4 regions of the Paenibacillus germinis genome follow, and region 2 is predicted to be linked to each of the others. Evidence: predicted binding sites of a transcription regulator. Region 2 holds the regulator's gene; each other region holds the start of a gene.
The links. Region 2 encodes Rex, which represses fermentation and respiration genes when NADH is low (regulators of the CRP and FNR family bind a similar motif). Its sites were predicted from a motif close to TTGTGAAATATTTCACAA; they were not measured.

Region 1 (4,617 bases), on a different contig from region 2:
AGTCATTCTATTGGATGATTCAGTGAAGGGAATGGAGCTTGTCCAAGATCTCAGAATCCAGACCGATCAATTTGTGGAGGAGCTGGAACGACATTCTGAATGGGAGGAGCAGGAATTGTTTCCGTTCCTGTTAACTTATTTTCATCGTCAATCGACGCCCTCTATCATGCCTTCTTTTTGGGTATTGGAAAAAGATCACCAACTTGGTATGTCATTTATCCAATCCTTTCAAGAAGCTATTATTGAGGTTACACCCCTCGTCGTGAAGAAGCGGTTAACGGAGGCGGCATCTAATCTCGTGCAGGCATGTTTAATATTAAACGACCACTTTACCATGGAAGAACAACTTATTTTTCCTTTAACTGAGAAAGTGCTGACAGATTTGGAATCCTTTTTCTCATAGGAGATGAGCAAAATGAATACGCATCAATCGATGTTGTCGCCGATAAATTAGATAACTTCCACTTGTTATTTAACAGAGACTCGAATAAAACTGAGCTTGTTTATCGCCGAAACGATGGCACGATTGGTCTTATTACAACTGCATGACAGAAGAAGGTATGGGTTATTCGACCATGCCTCTTTTTTGTTTGCTTATAAGCATTTTGAAAGAGCCGTTTACGCATTTCATTTGGCTGGTAAGGCAGCTGAGGTTGCTTATTTGTCTGAATAGCTTGGATAAACCGCTATCCTTAGTAGTCTCGTTGTGTGCTTAAAGGACCTAGATGCTGTGTTTTCGGGATATCCATCGCTCCCAAAAAGATAGATCCGGTTCGATAAGAGGCCGACTGAACCGGCGTACCCAATCTTGTAACAGCAGCCAGGTAATTGCCACCGCAAACAGTAGGACGAGAGTCAATTGTGTAAAAGTGTGTATATACGAGAATAGTCCCATCGAAATCGCGGTTTTCGTAATAAACGCATGCAGTAAGAACACGTATACCGTATATTTGCCCCATTCTGTAAGGATAGACTGTTTGCGAGGAACGAAGCTTAAGAAGTAAAAGGAAGCGATAATTTCCAACGCATACACGCCTAAACGATATGCTCCCGTATACCAATGAAAGGCCCCTAGCTCCTTATAAGTAAAACTGCTATATAACCATTTTGGATCAAGTGGGGTTGAGTTGAGAAAAAACAGGACACCCAGAAGACCAATTACGCTTAACCACTTGTTCATGCGAACGAACTGTTTAGGAATCATATCGAGGTGGAAATAATATCCGGCCAAGAAGAAAGGAAAGAAGACGAGCGTCCTGGAAAAGCTGAGCAGCGTTCCAGTGAAAGGCGCGTATCCGACGAGTACTCCTAGAATGACAGAGACCACAAGGGGATGCTGCATTTTTGTAAAGAGCAGAAGGAGCAATCGCCAACAAAAGTGGCTGAATAAAAACCATAATAACGAATACGGAATGAAAAAAGAATAACGGACACCCGGCGCATGGAAGGCCAGCGAATCAAGCAGAGAGTAGAGGCTTTGGAAGATCAGATAATGATAAAAAATCATCTGCAGACTTTTGATTCCTGGGACATCCAAACGGAAATTTTTAGAGAAATATCCGGTCACCATGACAAACATGGGAATATGAAAGGTGTAGATACCCAGATATAGGGAATGGAAAGCTGCACTTTGTTGAATCAGCGGCTCTATACAATTGGCGATGACCACAAACAAAATGAGCAGAAACTTAGCGTTTAACATAAATGTATTTGAAGTCGCATTGTCTTCTCTATCCACGACGATTACCTCCATTACGGAATCTATTTCTTTTCCTCAAATGTAAACCTAGCTTCAATTTGCCGCAGTGATTAAAGTCACAAAATAGAAACATGCGTTGTGATTCTCCTCACAGAGAAAGCTGAAATAAAGGTATACAATATGATTACAGCAATAAAAGGAGGAATCATGTATGGTTATTGATCTTGGGATGCCGTTAGATGACGCTCTGACTTCTAGTCTTCAACAGATTCTGGAGCGATTAAAGAACGAACATGGCGCGTTAAAAAAAGAGCTTGACCATGTCCAGGAAATGACAAGTCATATGGTCGGCATGCTTGGCTCGGAAGAGTCAAGGCGTTTACTTCAAGAGATTCGTAAACAAATGGAAACCTTCATGCAGCAGTTGGAGGCACACGAACACTGGGAGGAAGATGAAGTTTTACCCCTCCTTGCCGGGTATGCGAATCAGGGGATGGAGCCTACTTTTTTGACCTCAACCTGGGTTCTGGAAGAGGATCATAAACAAGCGGAACGATTTGTCCGCTCATTTCTTGCATATGCGGAGCAATGCAAAGGCGCCGACAGCATAAAGCTGAAAAAGGCGATCTCGCTGCTTAGTGTGGCCTGTTCTGTCTTATCGGAGCATCTGTTGTCCGAGGAAGAGATGTTTTTCCCGGTTGCGAACCAAATGCTTAAAAACATTCATGCAAAAGCTTAAGATTGAACAGGAGGATTTAATATGGGAATGAACATTCAATTAACCGATCGTGTAGGAGATATTGTGAGGAGTTATCCCAAGACGGCAGAGGTGTTTAAGGAATACCGTATTGATTTCTGCTGCGGAGGCAATAAATCACTTCTTCAAGTGATTCGAGACCAAGAGATCGAGGAAGAGGTTTTATTTAAAAGCCTTGTTGAAGCGGCAGTACCCACTAAATCCGACAGCTTGAATTGGAGTGAATTAAGCTCAAGCGAATTAATCGATTATATTGTTCGCGTCCACCATGGCTATTTGAAATCAGCACTACCGCACTTAAGTGAATATGTAAAGAAAGTGGCACGCGTCCATGGACCTCACCATCCTGAACTCCTTCAAGTCGACCGATGGTTTGAAGCATTGAAAAGTGATATGGAACTTCATATGGAGAAAGAAGAAAGAGAAGCATTCCCAGCTGTCATTGCATTCGAGCAAGATCCTACAGAACTGAAAAGAGAGCGGCTGCTCAGAATTCTGGATACACTCGAACATGAGCATGAGAGCTCGGGTGATCTTCTTAAGCAAATCAGGGAAATCACCAAAGACTACGAACTGCCAGAGGATGCCTGCACAACGTTTCAGCTCACCTACTTGAAGCTGGAGGAATTGGAAGCGGATATGTTTCAACACATCCATTTGGAGAACAACATTTTGTTTAATCGCGCCTAGCGTAAGATGCGGCATTCCCTTAGATCTAAGTAGATCTGAAGGAAGGTCGTTTTTTTGTCCAACTCGTGACATCCGAAAGAAGTGTTTGAGATCAAGTGGGCTCACAGTGATTTTTCTCACAGTGCAGAAGGACCGATTCATGATTAGATATAAATATAAGATTCACAAGTGAAGGGGCAATGATAATTATGGATCGAGCGTTCGCGTCAAAATTCGCCAAATGTGTCTTCTTAGTTGTTAGTGGGTTATTCATTCTTATGGGAGTCGGTTCGAGGTTTTTTACTCATATTGATTTAGCTTTATATGGATATATGGTGGGTACGGTGGTTTTCATTTGCGGATTCTTTTATCGCTTTATTGCTTGGGGGGAACGCCCGCCTACCAAAATTATTTTGAAAAAAGGCATCAAGCTGTTATTGAGAAAAAGCACGCCACAGACAGCAACTGAACATTTGATTACGCACCGTTTTATCTGGAACCGCGGTTGGTACCGCTGGACACAGCATGTTCTCCTTGGTTGGGGATGTATCTTGTCTGCTTTTGTTACGTTTCCTCTCGTGTTCGGTTGGATGTACTTCACGATGGCAGAGAACGGGTACTACACGGTTGTTGGCTTCGGGATCGATCTCATGAAGATTAAAGCAGATGGTATTCTCGGATTCCTGTTTTACAATGCGTTGAATATTACGGCCTTCATGGTTATCGGAGGTGTGTGCATGGCCCTGTATCGCAGAATCAAGTCCATGCAAGCTCGCGCGGAACAAACACTTATCTATGACTTTCTTCCCCTATATATGCTTTTATTCGTAAGCTTAACAGGACTGCTGCTCACTTTCTGCAATATAGTCCTTCACGGATACGGTCATCCGATCGTTACATTAGTCCATCAATGGTCTGTAATCGTGACACTGATTTATATCCCTTTCGGTAAATTGGCTCACATCCCATTCCGTCCAATGAGCGTTTTTGCCCGAAATTACAGAGAACATTACGCAGAGAAAGAGATGAAAAGCTGTAAGGTTTGTGGAACTGGCTTTGTATCTGTCGAGCAATCCAATGATGTCATCGCTGTGCTTAAAGTGAATGAGATTGAATTCAAAACAGAGGAAGGCTTCCACTTGGCAGAACTTTGCCTGCCATGCCGCCGGAAATACAGAATGTCTCGATTTACAGGAATACCGACCCATCAGATTCGCGTAAAGGAGAGCAACCAACATGCAAAAGGATAAATTCTTTAAGACAATCGCGAATAAAACCCACCCGAACGAAAATTTGGTTAAAACCCATTGCTCTTACTGCGGCATGCAGTGCGGGATGAATTTGCGGGTGGATACTTCTTCCAATAAAATTATCGGCGTCGAGCCGCGCTATGATTGGCCGGTAACGTTAGGCAAGATGTGTCCCAAAGGTGTGACGGCCTATCAGCAAACGAATCACGATGATCGCCTGCTGCGTCCGTTAATCCGCGACG
Region 2 (4,617 bases):
CAAAATCAGAATATGGAAAAAGCCTTTGAATATTTTCAAAAAGCGTATCACACTGATCCTTCTTGCATGGAGCCGCTGATCAATTTGGACGAATCCTAAAACGGAAGCGGCTAACTGGGTATTCCCTTTTCCTAATAAGATTTGGTATGCTAGGAGAAGTGCAGGACGAAAGGGTTGAAGATACACGTCATGAAATTTGCAGTTTTGGATTTTGAAACGACAGGAAGTCAGCCTGCGGATGAAATTATTCAGGTTGGACTCGTCATTATAGATCAATTTCAAATTACTCACAGGTATACTTCTCTGGTCAAACCAGGGGTAAGTATACCTTCTTCGATTACAACACTTACAGGGATTACGGAAGACATGGTTGTTGATGCTCCCCCACTTGACCAAGTCATGGCGGATATGTTTCCGCTGTTGTTTGATTGTGTACTTGTGGCGCACCATGCGGCTTTTGATTTATCCTTTTTGCAAAAAGGACTCACGAAAACAGGATACCCGCCTTTCACAGGACGTGTGCTGGATACGATGGATTTGCTGCGCATCCTATTTCCATCGATTTCGAGTCTTCAACTCAGCATGGTAGCCGGTTTGTTTGGTATTGATCATGAAAGGCCACACCAGGCGGATAGTGATGCGGAAGTAACGGCAGCCATATGGATAATTTGTTTGGAACGCTTGCTTGGGTTGCCACTTCTAACGATTCAACGTTTGCAGCATATTTTCGAAAACGGCAACAGCGATTTAGGCTGGTTCCTCGATGAAATATGCATCTACAAAGAGTCTATCACCAGTGTGGATATGGATACGAATCGATATTTCAGGCAATTTACGCTGGGTGTCACCGATTGGGGTGATGAGGAAGATACGCGCAAAGACTCCGATGCGGATGGTTTAGGTTCTTCTTTTACAGAGTTCCATCAAGGTTTGAAAACAGCCTTACGAGAAAAATTCGAGATCTTTGAAGACCGCGAATCCCAAGAGCAGATGATCCGGGAAGTTGAAAAGTCACTCGAGCAGGATCAGCATTTGATGATTGAAGCGGGAACCGGGACAGGGAAGTCACTAGGGTATTTAATACCATCTATTTATTATGGCATCAAGTATGAGAAGAAAGTGATCGTCTCTACGCATACGATTAACTTGCAAGAACAACTCCGTGAGCGGGATATTCCTCTCTTGAAGGAGATTTTCCCTATCCCATTCAAAGCTGCTGTACTCAAAGGCAGAAGTCATTACTTATGCTTGCGTAAATTTGAGACAAAGCTAACAACACGTGATTACGAGAATGGCAAGGAAGATCCGATCACGGCAGCGCAAATGGTTGTATGGCTGAGTGAGACGGAGCATGGAGATGAAGAGGAGCTGCATTTTGGAAATAAGGGTGCTCAATTCTGGTATTCGGTTGCAAGTGACACTGATTCTTGTTTGAATCGCATGTGTCCTTGGTACAAGAAGTGCTTCTATCATCGCGCTCGGAATGACGCCAATACGGCCGATGTGATCATTACGAACCATTCCCTCCTTTTCACGGATATGAAGGCTGAGAACCGTCTTCTACCGTCTTACAAGCACCTTGTCATTGATGAGGCTCATCACTTCGAAGAAGTGGCCAGTAAACATCTTGGTATTGAGCTGCATTCTTCCGCATTTTATCATTCGTTGCTATGGCTTTATAAAGATAATCGAAGCGGCCAATTACCGATGCTGCGGTTTCGATTGCAGAAATCGGATGAGCAGCCGGAACGCGCGGCTGCTTGGAGTCAAACCATTGACGGGCTCTTTCCCAAAATTGTGCAAATCAAAGAGGATTGGGATCGGCTCAGCGAAGCGCTCTATGAACTGTTATCTTCTAGGAGCGATCCTTCGCAGTCTGAAAACTCACAGTACGTACTGCGGATGAAGCCCGAAACGCTTCCACCCGAGTGGCGAGAGCTTCTGATCATGGAAGACAATATTTATTTGAATGCGAATGATTTACTCCGCACGCTGGATAAATTGTTAAATGAAGTGAAGGACATGCAGGAAGTTTTCGGGGTCCAAGGTTTAGTCACCGATTTGAATGGCACGGTAAAGGAATTGTACAACCATCGAGATGCCCTGCACTTTTTTATGAAAATGGCCGATGAGGGTTATGTGTATTGGATGGAAGCGGGCACCTATGCCAAATCAAAGTCGCTGCAGCTTGTTTCGGTGCCAACGGATGTAAGTGGTCTGCTGCAGCAGCATTTCTTTGAGACTAAAGACAGTATTATCCTGACCTCCGCGACGTTGTCTGTTAATAAATCTTTTCAATATTCAGCGGATCAATTAGGGTTAGTTATCCCTGAGGATGAAGAATCGGGCAAGCTGAAAACCGTTCAATTGCCGTCTCCATTTAATTATAGAGAACAAGCTCTCGTCGTCATTCCTCGGAACTTCCCAACAATCAAAGGTGCCGGTGATCCTGTTTTTATCAACGCACTTATTGAGTCGCTTAGTGATGTTGCGCGAATTACCAAAGGACGTATGTTGATTTTGTGCACTTCGAATCGTATGCTTAAGCAAATTTATGCTGGTATGAAGGATCTCTTGAAGCCACATGGAATTACCGTGCTCGGGCAGGGGGTTGATAGCGGCAATCGGAGTAAACTGACCCGGATGTTCCAAGATAACAAAATGTGCGTTCTACTGGGCACCAGCTCGTTCTGGGAGGGTGTCGATATTCCAGGAGATGCGCTAAGCTGTCTTGCGATTATACGACTGCCGTTTCAACCGCCAAATCATCCTCTTGTCGAGGCGAAATGTGAAAATATAAAAAAACGCAATGAGAATCCATTTATGAAATTTTCTGTGCCACAGGCTGTCATTCGATTTAAGCAGGGCTTTGGGCGACTTGTCAGACGTGCATCCGATAAAGGCATCGTTATCATCTATGATACTCGTGTCATTGATACGTATTATGGCAAGCACTTCCTTTATTCATTGCCTGGTCCGAAGATAGAACATATGACGACCGAGCAAATGTTACCTAGGATTGAAGAGTGGATGGGGGAGGCGTAAAGTTGAAAACACAAAAAATATCGGAAGCCGTCGTTCGGAGGCTGCCCATTTATTTACGCTTTCTGAATGAACTTGCAATGAAAAATGTTTCGACGGTATCTTCGCAGGATTTGGGTCAAAAACTCGATCTGAATCCGGCACAGATTCGCAAGGATTTGGCTTATTTCGGGGAATTCGGCAAAAAGGGAATCGGTTACGATATTGCTTATCTAATTGAGAAGATTAGACAGATCCTGAAGTTGGATCGCCATATTCAAGTTGCTCTTGTTGGAGCGGGTAACCTAGGCCGTGCTTTATGCAATTATAATACTTACTTACGGAATGATATGAAAATTGTCGCTGTTTTTGATGCAATGCCAAGCAAAGCAGGGGAATCGATCAACAATCTCATTGTTCAACCGATGCATGAGATGAAGAGTGTTTTATCTGAATTAGGCGTTCGCATCGGCATCATTACGGTTCCAGCGAACGAAGCTCAAAATGTAGCCAATCAATTCGTAGACTGCGGGATTGAAGCGATATTGAATTTTGCTCCGGTCATTATTAAGGTTCCTCCCGAAGTTCGAGTGCATCATGCGGATTTTACAACCGAATTGCAAAGTTTAGCTTATTATTTGGAATAGAAAAAGGCATGACCCGATTTGCTTGGGTCGTGCCTTTATTTTTAGAAAATGAGTCTGAACAAAACGAAGTAGATCGAGAATGCGAGAGCGATGCTGATTGGAATCGTAATAACCCAAGTGATCAACATGCGTCCAACCGTGCCCCATTGAACTTCATGGAAACGCATGACACTGCCTGTTCCGATAATCGCGGAGGAAATAACATGTGTTGTTGACAATGGTTTACCAATATGAGTTGAGAATTGAATAACAAGTGCTGACGTTAAGTCCGATGCAAAGCCGTTAATCGGTTCGATTTTAACAATCTTTCCTGAAACGGTTTTAATAATTCGCCATCCACCGATGGACGTTCCCAGTCCCATAGCCAAAGCTGCGGAGATTTTCACCCAAAGCGGTACTTCCAGATCCGTTTGAACACCGGCCGCTACTAATCCGAAAACGATAATCCCCATTGCTTTTTGTGCATCGTTTCCACCATGGGAGTATGAAAGTAATCCCGCGGATAAAATTTGCAAGGTACGGAATATGCGATTTAGCTTCGATCTAGATGTGTTGCCTGACCATAATACGATGTATTTGATCAAAATCATAATTAGGTAACCTAGGGCGAAAGCAATAATGGGCGATAGTACCAAAATGATAATAATTTGAGTAAAACCATTCCAATTCACCGAATGGACCCCAGCGCCAGCGATAACAGCTCCAGCTAGCGAACCAAGGAGTGTATGCGAAGAAGATGAGGGAATCGCCAGATACCAGGTCAACAAGTTCCAAATGATAGCCGCAAGTAAGGTAGCAATGACGATTTCAACACCGTTTTCAATTTTGGCTGGGTTCGCTATACTTCCTCCAACGGTTTTGGCCACCTTAGAGGAAACCATGGCTCCGACAAAGTTGAGTGTGGCGGCCATTGCGATGGCTACACGCGGGCTTAATGCACGTGTGGAAA
Region 3 (4,617 bases), on a different contig from region 2:
GCCGAATTATATGTTTCCTCACTACGTAAGTTCCTATCAGGCTGCGATCGTACCGGCTGATGTGTACAGCGCTCAGAAAGTGAGCGATCCAGGCATGCTGCCCGTCGGGACGGGTCCGTTCCGGATTACGAGGTATGACGAAGGAGGCGTAACATTCGAAGCGTTCGAGGATTATTACCGGGAATCCGCCCACCTAGATCGTATCGAACTGCTTTGCGTTCCGGAGATGGTGAGTGAGCGAAGGTGGCAGCAGCTGAACTTCCAAATGGGCAAGCTCAGTCATTCTAAACAGCCGGCACCGGCGCATTGGTGTAAAAAAGAAATCATGATGCTGGGTTCTAGCATGTTAGTCTTTAATTTACGAAAGGAAGGGCCTCAGCAGGATATCCATTTTCGTCAATCGCTTCAGCTAGTACTAAATCGTAGCGGCATGATTAAGGAACTGGGACTATATAATGCGATACCTGCCGCGGATTTCTTGCCGACCGATTCGCCAGTCGAACTGCCAGACGATGACCAGCCTGAACGAGCTAGAGAATTACTAAGTCAATGTGGATATGAAGGCCAGCCGATTACGATGATTTTTACCCCAAAAAATCGTGCCCTAGCTGAATGGGTTCATGCTCGCTGCCTCGAAATCGGAATTCAGGTAGCTCTACAGGAATATTCTTTTGAGGAAATGTCCAAGGTGCATAGGATGCAATGTGCAGATATCATTGTCGGCGGGGTTGTCGCAGATGACGATGAGGCCCGTTGTCTGATTGAGATGTATAAGATAGGTAACTTGGCACTGCGCGTATACGCGACCGATGAGCAGCGCAGAACGTTCGATGAAACAATTGCCTCAATCGAAGCAGAGCCTGACAGTCAGGTACGTTTACAACGAATCCACTCTATGCAAGGATTATTATCGCAAAACCAATCGGTCTTATTTCTTCTTCATACGACCCAACAATTAGTGTATAGCCCACACCTTCAAGGTATTTCTTTCAATACGCTCGGTTGGTTCGACTTCAAGAGTATCTGGTTCTGCCCCGAAATCGTAGATTGAGCTCATCATGTTATACCAAAGCCACTCGGATGAATATTCCTAGTGGTTTTTTCGTGTAAAATGGATATTCACGGAAGCTTTGGTTTTACAGAGGATAAGTTGGATAACATATGATATAATGGACGAGGTTTGTCGTACCATGACGATATTTTTTTTGTGAAATACATATAAAATGCAGTTTTTTAGGAGGAAATTATGGGGAAGTTATTTATTTGTGATCATCCGCTAATTCAACATAAGCTCACTTATATTCGGGATGAGAATACGAAAACGAAGGATTTTCGAGATCTCGTAGACGAGGTTGCGACTTTAATGGCCTATGAGATTACGAGAGATATTCCGCTTGAGCATGTTCAGGTGAAAACACCTGTGACTACAGCAGATTGCCGTATTATTTCTGGCAGAATGCTGGGACTCATTCCGATCCTGCGTGCAGGTCTGGGCATGGTAGATGGGATACTTAAGCTGATTCCGGCTGCAAAAGTTGGACATGTTGGCTTGTACCGTGATCCTGACACGCTTCAGCCTGTCGAATATTATGTGAAGCTGCCGACAGATGTCCTGGAGCGGGAGTTAATTGTTATTGACCCGATGCTGGCTACAGGCGGATCCGCAAATATGGCGATTGAAGTGCTGAAACGCAGAGGCTGTACGCAAATGAAGCTGATGTGCTTAATTGCAGCACCAGAAGGGATCAAAGCAGTTCAACAAGAGCATCCTGATGTTGATATTTACGTAGCTGCCGTTGATGACTACCTGAACGATCATGGCTATATCGTACCGGGACTAGGTGATGCGGGAGATCGTCTGTTCGGCACTAAATAATTTGCTTACGAAGTCAGCTTTGCTACGCAAAGCTCTAAGGGGAGAAGAAACCGATGAAACGTTTAAAAGTCATTACGATCTTCGGAACAAGACCCGAAGCGATTAAGATGGCTCCGCTTATTTTGGAGCTGGAAAAGCATCCTGAGCATATTGAGTCCCTCGTCTGTGTGACAGCGCAGCATCGACAAATGCTGGATCAGGTGCTCGATATTTTCAAAATTAAACCTGATTTCGACTTGAACGTCATGAAAGACCGTCAAACGCTGAATGAAATTACGATGCGTGTACTGCAAGGTTTGGAGCCTGTCTTCCAAGAAGCTAAGCCTGACCTGATTCTCGTCCACGGCGACACATTGACAACATTCCTTGCAAGCTATGCGGCATTCATGCAGCAAATTCAAGTGGGACATGTCGAGGCAGGTCTTCGTACGTGGAACAAAATGTCCCCTTACCCGGAGGAAATGAATCGTCAATTAACAGGTGTAATAGCGGATCTGCACTTTGCTCCAACGCAGCAATCGGCTGACAATCTGCGCAAAGAAAATAAATCTGAATCCCAGATTTATGTGACGGGGAATACGGTTACGGATGTGTTTAAATACACGGTACAAGAGAAATTTGAACACCCTGTATTGGAATGGGCAGCAGGCCGTAAGCTGATCTTGATGACGGCTCATCGTCGTGAATCGCAAGGAGAGCCTCACCGTCAAATCTTCCGTGCTGTGAAACGTATTGCCGATGAGTTCGAAGATATTGCGATCGTTTATCCCGTGCATCTAAGTCCTGCAGTCAAGGAACCTGCACATGAGATCCTGGGCAATCATCCACGCATCAAGCTGGTAGACCCATTTGATGTATTCGAGTTCCACAACTTCTATCCGCACGCCCATATGATCCTGACAGACTCTGGTGGTCTTCAAGAAGAAGCGCCGTCTTTTGGTGTGCCGGTTCTAGTTCTGCGCGATACGACAGAACGTCCTGAAGGTATCCAGGCAGGTACGCTTGAACTCGTTGGAACGGATGAGGAAGTGGTCTATGAGCGTGCTCGAGCGCTTCTAACAGATCCAGATTTATACAACAAAATGAGTCAAGCCGCCAACCCTTATGGGGATGGAAAATCGTCTGAACGCATCGTGCAAGCGATACTTTATCACTTCGGCAAGACCTCTGAGCGTCCGGAAGCATTCTAACCGTGACAAAATCATGACAAACGCTACAGCGTACAGTTCGACTGTTTGGTTTGGAAACTCGCAAACCCTAGAGCCGCAAGGCTCTGAGGGGTTTTGTAAGAAGTCACAAATGAAGTTCCTTCAATTGACAAACCTTGCATGGCTTCGATACAATGAATGAGGATTCGTAGTGGTATTGCTACGAGACGCGTTTTCCCATGTGGAAAACACCCAGGAGGATGCGATGAAACGGCCAAATTCCAATGATAATCCTTGGCGGGCAGTAGCGTTAACTAGTGCAATTGGCATAGACCTTGCCGTATGTTTGGCAGCCGGATATTTCTTCGGTGATTGGTTAAGTGGCACACTAGGTGGACAGTTCTGGTTGCTAGGTGGATTTTTACTGGGGCTTGTAACCGGCATCATTAGCATTTACTTCATGATAAAGCAGTACGGAGGGCTATGATGGACGACTTTTCAGCCACTCTGAAAACGGTTCAAAATGTATTTCTTTTCTTTTTATCCTTTTGTTTGGCTGCATGGGCGCTTCTTGTCGATTACCGCATTTACTTTGCCGGCATTATGCTTGGTTCCATTGCAAGTATGATTAATGCAAGGTTTTTGGCCTGGAAGATTAACAAGCTGGCAGCAGCTGCGATAGAGCAGTCAGGGCGCAAGGTAACCCTTGGCTTTCTGACAAGGGCAGCAATCGCTGGGTTTGTCGGTTTGGTTGCCGTCAGGTATCCCGAACATGTTGCACTAACCACGACGATTGTTGGATACTTTTTTGCTCAATTGGCAACACTCGTACTGGGTATTCTTTCTATTAAGAAGTCTAAGAAGTAATTCCACGATGTAACTTCAATGGATGAAAGGGGTGAAAATGGAAAATATGGAACATAAGGTACCAGAGTTTGAGTGGTTAGGCTTTCATTTCGATGCATCAGCACTGATGATGATCGGGATTACCACAGTTATTGTGCTAATTCTTGCAATTGCAGGAGCGAGCCGAGCATCCGTAACAAATCCTTCGAAATTGCAAAACTTCATGGAATGGACCATTGAGTTTGTAGAAGGCATCATTGGAAGCACGATCGGTTCCAAGCATGGCAAAGGGTTTATTGCACTTGGTCTTACGCTCATTATGTACATCTTTATCGGCAACATGCTTGGCCTACCTTTCTCGATCGTGACAGAAGATCATGTATCTTGGTGGAAATCACCAACAGCTGATATCGCAGTAACAGGAGCGTTAACCGTTATCGTTATCGTACTAAGTCACTTCTTAGGGATAACACGTAACACAAAGCATTACTTCGCGCATTATTTTGAATTCAAAGGGGCAATGTTGATCCTTCATTTAATTGAAGTTGTATCCAAGCCACTTACGCTTGCGTTCCGTCTTTACGGTAACATTTATGCAGGTGAAATCATGATATCTGTCATTGTTGGAGCAGGTTGGTTTGGAATTGCGCCTCTCTTCGTATGGCAGGGCTTCAGTGTGTTCGTTGGTGCGATTCAAGCCTTCGTATTCACGATGTTAACCATGGTTTATATCTCGCAAACATTGAT
Region 4 (4,617 bases), on a different contig from region 2:
TGTTTCTGCAAGAGTCCTGTCATGAATCGGTTGATCATTCATCACAACAAGTATGCCAATTACACTACCATCGACATGTAAAAGAGGAATACCCAGATAGCTTTGAATATCAAATCTGGTTAAATCCGAGTCCAAAGGAAATAAATTCTGCACAAACTCTTGATAACAACACAGACGCTTTTCATTTACAACATTTTCACAAGGTGTATGTTCCAAATTATACTCAAATTGCTCTATCATTTCTCCTTGCTTATACATGGCGATTGTTTTTACACAATGATGATCAACTTCAGCAATGAAAGCATAGGAGCATTTTAAAGCGCGAGCTAGATATTGTACCAAGTGAATAAAAAAACTTTCTGCGACTTCACTTTCAATACCTTGCGCGATATCGAGAATGGTTTTTTTGAGGTAATCATTTTCATTTTGTAAGGCAATGAAAGCTTCAGTGGTATTTCTTGGCTTATGATCTATATTAGGGCTATTCAATTGCTTTTTCATATGTTCTCCTGAAGTAGTTAATAGTACCTATAAAATTCGACAAAAAAATGATAGACTCCTTCCTCTGAGACGCTATATCGAACGACGCGGGAAGCCTCGATGGGAGTAAGACTATGGCCATGCTAGCGGCGCCAGAATTACAAAAAAAGTTCTTGAACCGCATACTACACTGTCGTACAGTTAGTACTGCCGACTTCTCGTTCGTGAAATGGAAGAGATTGCTTCTTAAATGTCGTATTATTCTAAAAGGAAAGAAGGGGCTGACAACGAAGATGAACGCTTTTTTGTTGTTTTACGTAGTCATTTACATGGGAAATGCTGTTTATGGCACATTTATGCCGGTTTACCTGCATAGCGCTAAATTTTCTCAAGAGCAAATCGGGATGCTTCTTAGCCTAGGGCCCTTGGTTGCGATGTTTGGCCAACCGGTTTGGGGGGCAATGGGTGACCGAGCCAAGACGAAGAATAGCGTGCTTCGCTTCTTATTGATTGGTAGCGGTGTTTCCATTTTGTTCTTCCCGCTCTCACATCATTTCATTTACCTGCTTGTGCTAATTTGTGTGTTTACGTTTTTTCAGACGTCTATATTTGCAATCAGCGATGCGATTACGTTGGAAGAGTTGGACCGGCGTCCCACTTGGAGTTTTGGTTTGATTCGCCTGGGAGGTACAGTGGGCTTCGCTGTTATGTCTCTTGCTTTCGGCATCGCAGCCAAGTCGCACATTGGCTCGATGTTCCCGGTCTACGCGGGAACCATGGCTGCCGCGTTGTTGTTACTCTGGCGATTTCCGCCAGCTGCCGGACGTCAGACTAACGTCACTGGCAAACGTTTCCGTGAGCTATTCCGTAACGGTAAGCTGATGTTTTATTTGGGTATCAACTTTGTTGTTCAAATCACCTTGGGTTACTATTACGCATTCTTCCCCCTCTACTTCAAGGAGATGGGAGGAGATAGTTTGCTGCTAGGCTGGTCGATGGTGATTTCTTCACTTAGTGAGCTGCCGTTTCTTCTGTTTTCCGGCTGGATTTTCAAACGCGTCCCAATATCAGCAATCCTGATTGTGGCCGCGCTTGCATCCTCAATCCGGTGGTTCTTGTTTACCTTAATAGGGAATCCATATTGGATATTACCGGTGCAGCTGCTGCACGGACTTATTTTCATCGTGCTTTCTGTTACGCTTGCCACGTTTATTAACCGTGAAGTGCCTTCAGAATGGAAGGCTAGCGGTCAAACACTCAACGGCTTGCTCAGCCTTGGAGCCGCCCGTATCATCGGCAGCTTCTTGGGTGGAATTATGAGCTCGGCTTACGGGATGAGACAAGTTTTTTTATATAGTTCTTGGGTATCCATGACGTGTGTCATCGTGTTTGGATTTGTGATATGGATCCGTAGAAAACAGAAAGTTCTTGGCTCACACTAAATAAAATGCGGGAAAAACGTTAAGCATTGTCGGCTATGTGCGTTTGGGTCGGCAGAGCAGCAAGGCGGCAAGTTTTATGGAAATAGAACTGCCGCCTTACTTGTAAATTATAATGTGAAAATATTCACAAATTGTTCAAGGAATTAATCATTCTAAACCTTCATCTTGTGATTTTTGTCATAGTTGGGGCTCTTGAATAAGTTTACTCTAAAGGTAGAACAACAAGATAAAGGCTTCACATGGATAGAAAATAAAGGAGTGAATGAACCATGACAACAAAAGAAGCGAAGATGATTGAACAGATTTCTGCTCAAGACGAAGTGGGCCAGCTGGTAGCCAGAGCGAAGGCAGCTCAGCAGCAATTTCTGAAGCTAGATCAAGTGCAGGTTGACCAAATTATTCAGCAAATGGCATTAGCCGGCATCGATAGGCACATGGTTCTCGCCAAGCTTGCTGTGGAAGAAACCGGTCGGGGTGTGTATGAAGATAAAATCACCAAAAATTTATTTGCTACTGAATATATCTACCACAGCATTAAAAATAACAAGACAGTTGGAGTGATTGAGGAAAACTCGTATGAGAACTACCGAATGGTGGCCGAGCCAGTGGGCATTATCGCTGGAGTGACGCCAGTCACCAATCCGACTTCGACGACGATGTTCAAATCATTAATCGCGGCAAAAACCCGCAACCCCATCATATTCGCCTTCCATCCATCTGCACAACAATCCAGCAGTGCGGCTGCGGCGACATTACTGGAGGCAGCAGTTAAAGCAGGCGCACCAGAGCATTGCATTCAATGGGTAAAACATCCATCTGTGGAAGCTACCCAACTGCTGATGAATCATCCAGACGTAGCGCTTGTTCTGGCAACGGGAGGATCTTCCATGGTAAAGGCAGCTTACAGTACCGGAAAGCCAGCTTTGGGCGTTGGACCCGGCAATGTGCCTTGTTTCATTGAGAAAACAGCGAATTTGCAGCAAGCTGTAAATGACTTGATCTTATCGAAGACGTTTGATAATGGGATGATTTGCGCCTCTGAACAAGCGGTTATTATTGAAGATTCGGTATACGCGGAAACAAGAAAGTTGATGACTGAACAGGGTTGTTACTTCTTAAATAAAGAGGAAACGGAAGCCGTTTCTAAATTGGTGATTAACGCTGAGAAGTGTGCGGTTAACGCGGTAATTGTAGGTCAACCTGCTGCGAGAATCGCTGAGATGGCTGGTATTAAGGTACCTGGGACTACGAAAATACTAGTCGCGGAATTAGCCGGCGTTGGTGAGGCATTTCCATTATCGGCTGAAAAACTTAGCCCTGTGCTCGCTTGTTATAAAGTGAAGAATGCTGAGCAAGGCATTGATCGGGCTGTGGAAGTTGTCAAATTTGGCGGTATGGGACATTCCTCCGTCATTCATTCTCAGAATGCGGAGGTCATCCAGGCGTTCGCAGGTAAACTTCAAACAGGACGTATTATTGTCAATTCACCTTCCACTCACGGCGCTATTGGCGACATTTATAATACAAACTTGCCATCCTTGACACTTGGCTGTGGTTCATACGGACATAACTCCACAACCTCTAACGTAAGCGCAGTGAATCTCATTAATGTGAAGCGTGTTGCTTACCGCACCGTCAATATGCAGTGGTTTAAAATTCCGCCAAAGATTTATTTTGAGAAAGGCGCTACACAATATTTAGAAAAAATGCCTGACATTACACGAGTAATGATTGTCACGGATCCGATGATGGTAAAGCTTGGTTACGTAGAACGTGTGGAATATTATCTCCGTAAACGACAGCTGCCTGTCTATATCGAAGTGTTCTCGGATGTGGAGCCTGATCCATCTGTTGAAACGGTGGAACGCGGCCGGGCACAGATGGCAAGCTTCCAGCCGGATTGCATTATTGCTTTGGGCGGCGGGTCGCCAATGGATGCGGCTAAAGCCATGTGGTTGTTCTATGAATACCCGGATACGAGCTTTGATGCCTTAAAGCAAAAATTCATGGATATTCGCAAACGGGTTTACAAATATCCGCGTCTAGGGCGCAAAGCGAAATTCGTAGCGATTCCTACGACTTCTGGGACTGGCTCGGAAGTGACGTCTTTCGCCGTGATTACAGATAAAGAGAAGGGCAATACCAAGTATCCACTGGCTGATTATGAGCTTACACCGGACGTTGCCATCATTGATCCTGATTATGTGTACAGCTTGCCGAAGACTGCGGTAGCCGATACGGGAATGGATGTCCTAACCCATGCCATTGAAGCGTATGTGTCCGTTATGGCGAATGATTATTCCGATGGTTTAGCGATGAAAGCCATCCAATTGGTATTCCAAAATCTAGAGAAATCGTTTGCCACAGCAGATCCTATTGCACGTGAGAAAATGCATAATGCTTCAACGATCGCAGGTATGGCCTTTGCAAATGCCTTCCTTGGCATTAATCACAGCTTGGCGCATAAATGGGGCGGAGAATACCACACAGCACATGGACGCACCAACGCGATTTTGATGCCGCATGTGATTCGCTATAATGCCCAAAAACCGACGAAATTCACTTCGTTCCCGAAATACGATCACTTCATAGCCGATCAACGCTATGCAGAAATCGCACGTATGCTGGGGCTTCCTGCAAAGACAACGGAAGAGGGAGTAAACAGTCTTATCGAGGCTATCCGTAAGCTGAATAA

Region 1: the regulator Rex is predicted to act here: its motif matches at 1,836-1,853, upstream of GC102_RS26530 (hemerythrin domain-containing protein).
Region 3: the regulator Rex is predicted to act here: its motif matches at 3,158-3,175, upstream of GC102_RS31950 (AtpZ/AtpI family protein).
Region 4: the regulator Rex is predicted to act here: its motif matches at 2,035-2,052, upstream of adhE (bifunctional acetaldehyde-CoA/alcohol dehydrogenase).

What each region holds. Positions count from the first base shown of each region.
Region 1 covers NZ_WHOC01000143.1:68,248-72,864, forward strand. The annotation lists gene GC102_RS26520 (hemerythrin domain-containing protein) at 1-403, shown strand, start outside; gene GC102_RS26525 (acyltransferase family protein) at 722-1,738, opposite strand; gene GC102_RS26530 (hemerythrin domain-containing protein) at 1,911-2,438, shown strand; gene ric (iron-sulfur cluster repair di-iron protein) at 2,460-3,146, shown strand; gene GC102_RS26540 (hypothetical protein) at 3,335-4,375, shown strand; gene GC102_RS26545 (molybdopterin oxidoreductase family protein) at 4,362-4,617, shown strand, end outside.
Region 2 covers NZ_WHOC01000149.1:10,718-15,334, reverse strand. The annotation lists gene GC102_RS27340 (tetratricopeptide repeat protein) at 1-99, shown strand, start outside; gene GC102_RS27335 (ATP-dependent DNA helicase DinG, 3'-5' exoribonuclease type) at 190-3,045, shown strand; gene GC102_RS27330 (redox-sensing transcriptional repressor Rex) at 3,048-3,668, shown strand; gene GC102_RS27325 (inorganic phosphate transporter) at 3,710-4,617, opposite strand, start outside.
Region 3 covers NZ_WHOC01000164.1:41,919-46,535, reverse strand. The annotation lists gene GC102_RS31965 (ABC transporter substrate-binding protein) at 1-1,051, shown strand, start outside; gene upp (uracil phosphoribosyltransferase) at 1,247-1,876, shown strand; gene wecB (non-hydrolyzing UDP-N-acetylglucosamine 2-epimerase) at 1,930-3,066, shown strand; gene GC102_RS31950 (AtpZ/AtpI family protein) at 3,290-3,511, shown strand; gene GC102_RS31945 (ATP synthase subunit I) at 3,511-3,891, shown strand; gene atpB (F0F1 ATP synthase subunit A) at 3,938-4,617, shown strand, end outside.
Region 4 covers NZ_WHOC01000143.1:56,750-61,366, forward strand. The annotation lists gene GC102_RS26480 (EAL domain-containing protein) at 1-501, opposite strand, end outside; gene GC102_RS26485 (MFS transporter) at 615-1,922, shown strand; gene adhE (bifunctional acetaldehyde-CoA/alcohol dehydrogenase) at 2,192-4,617, shown strand, end outside.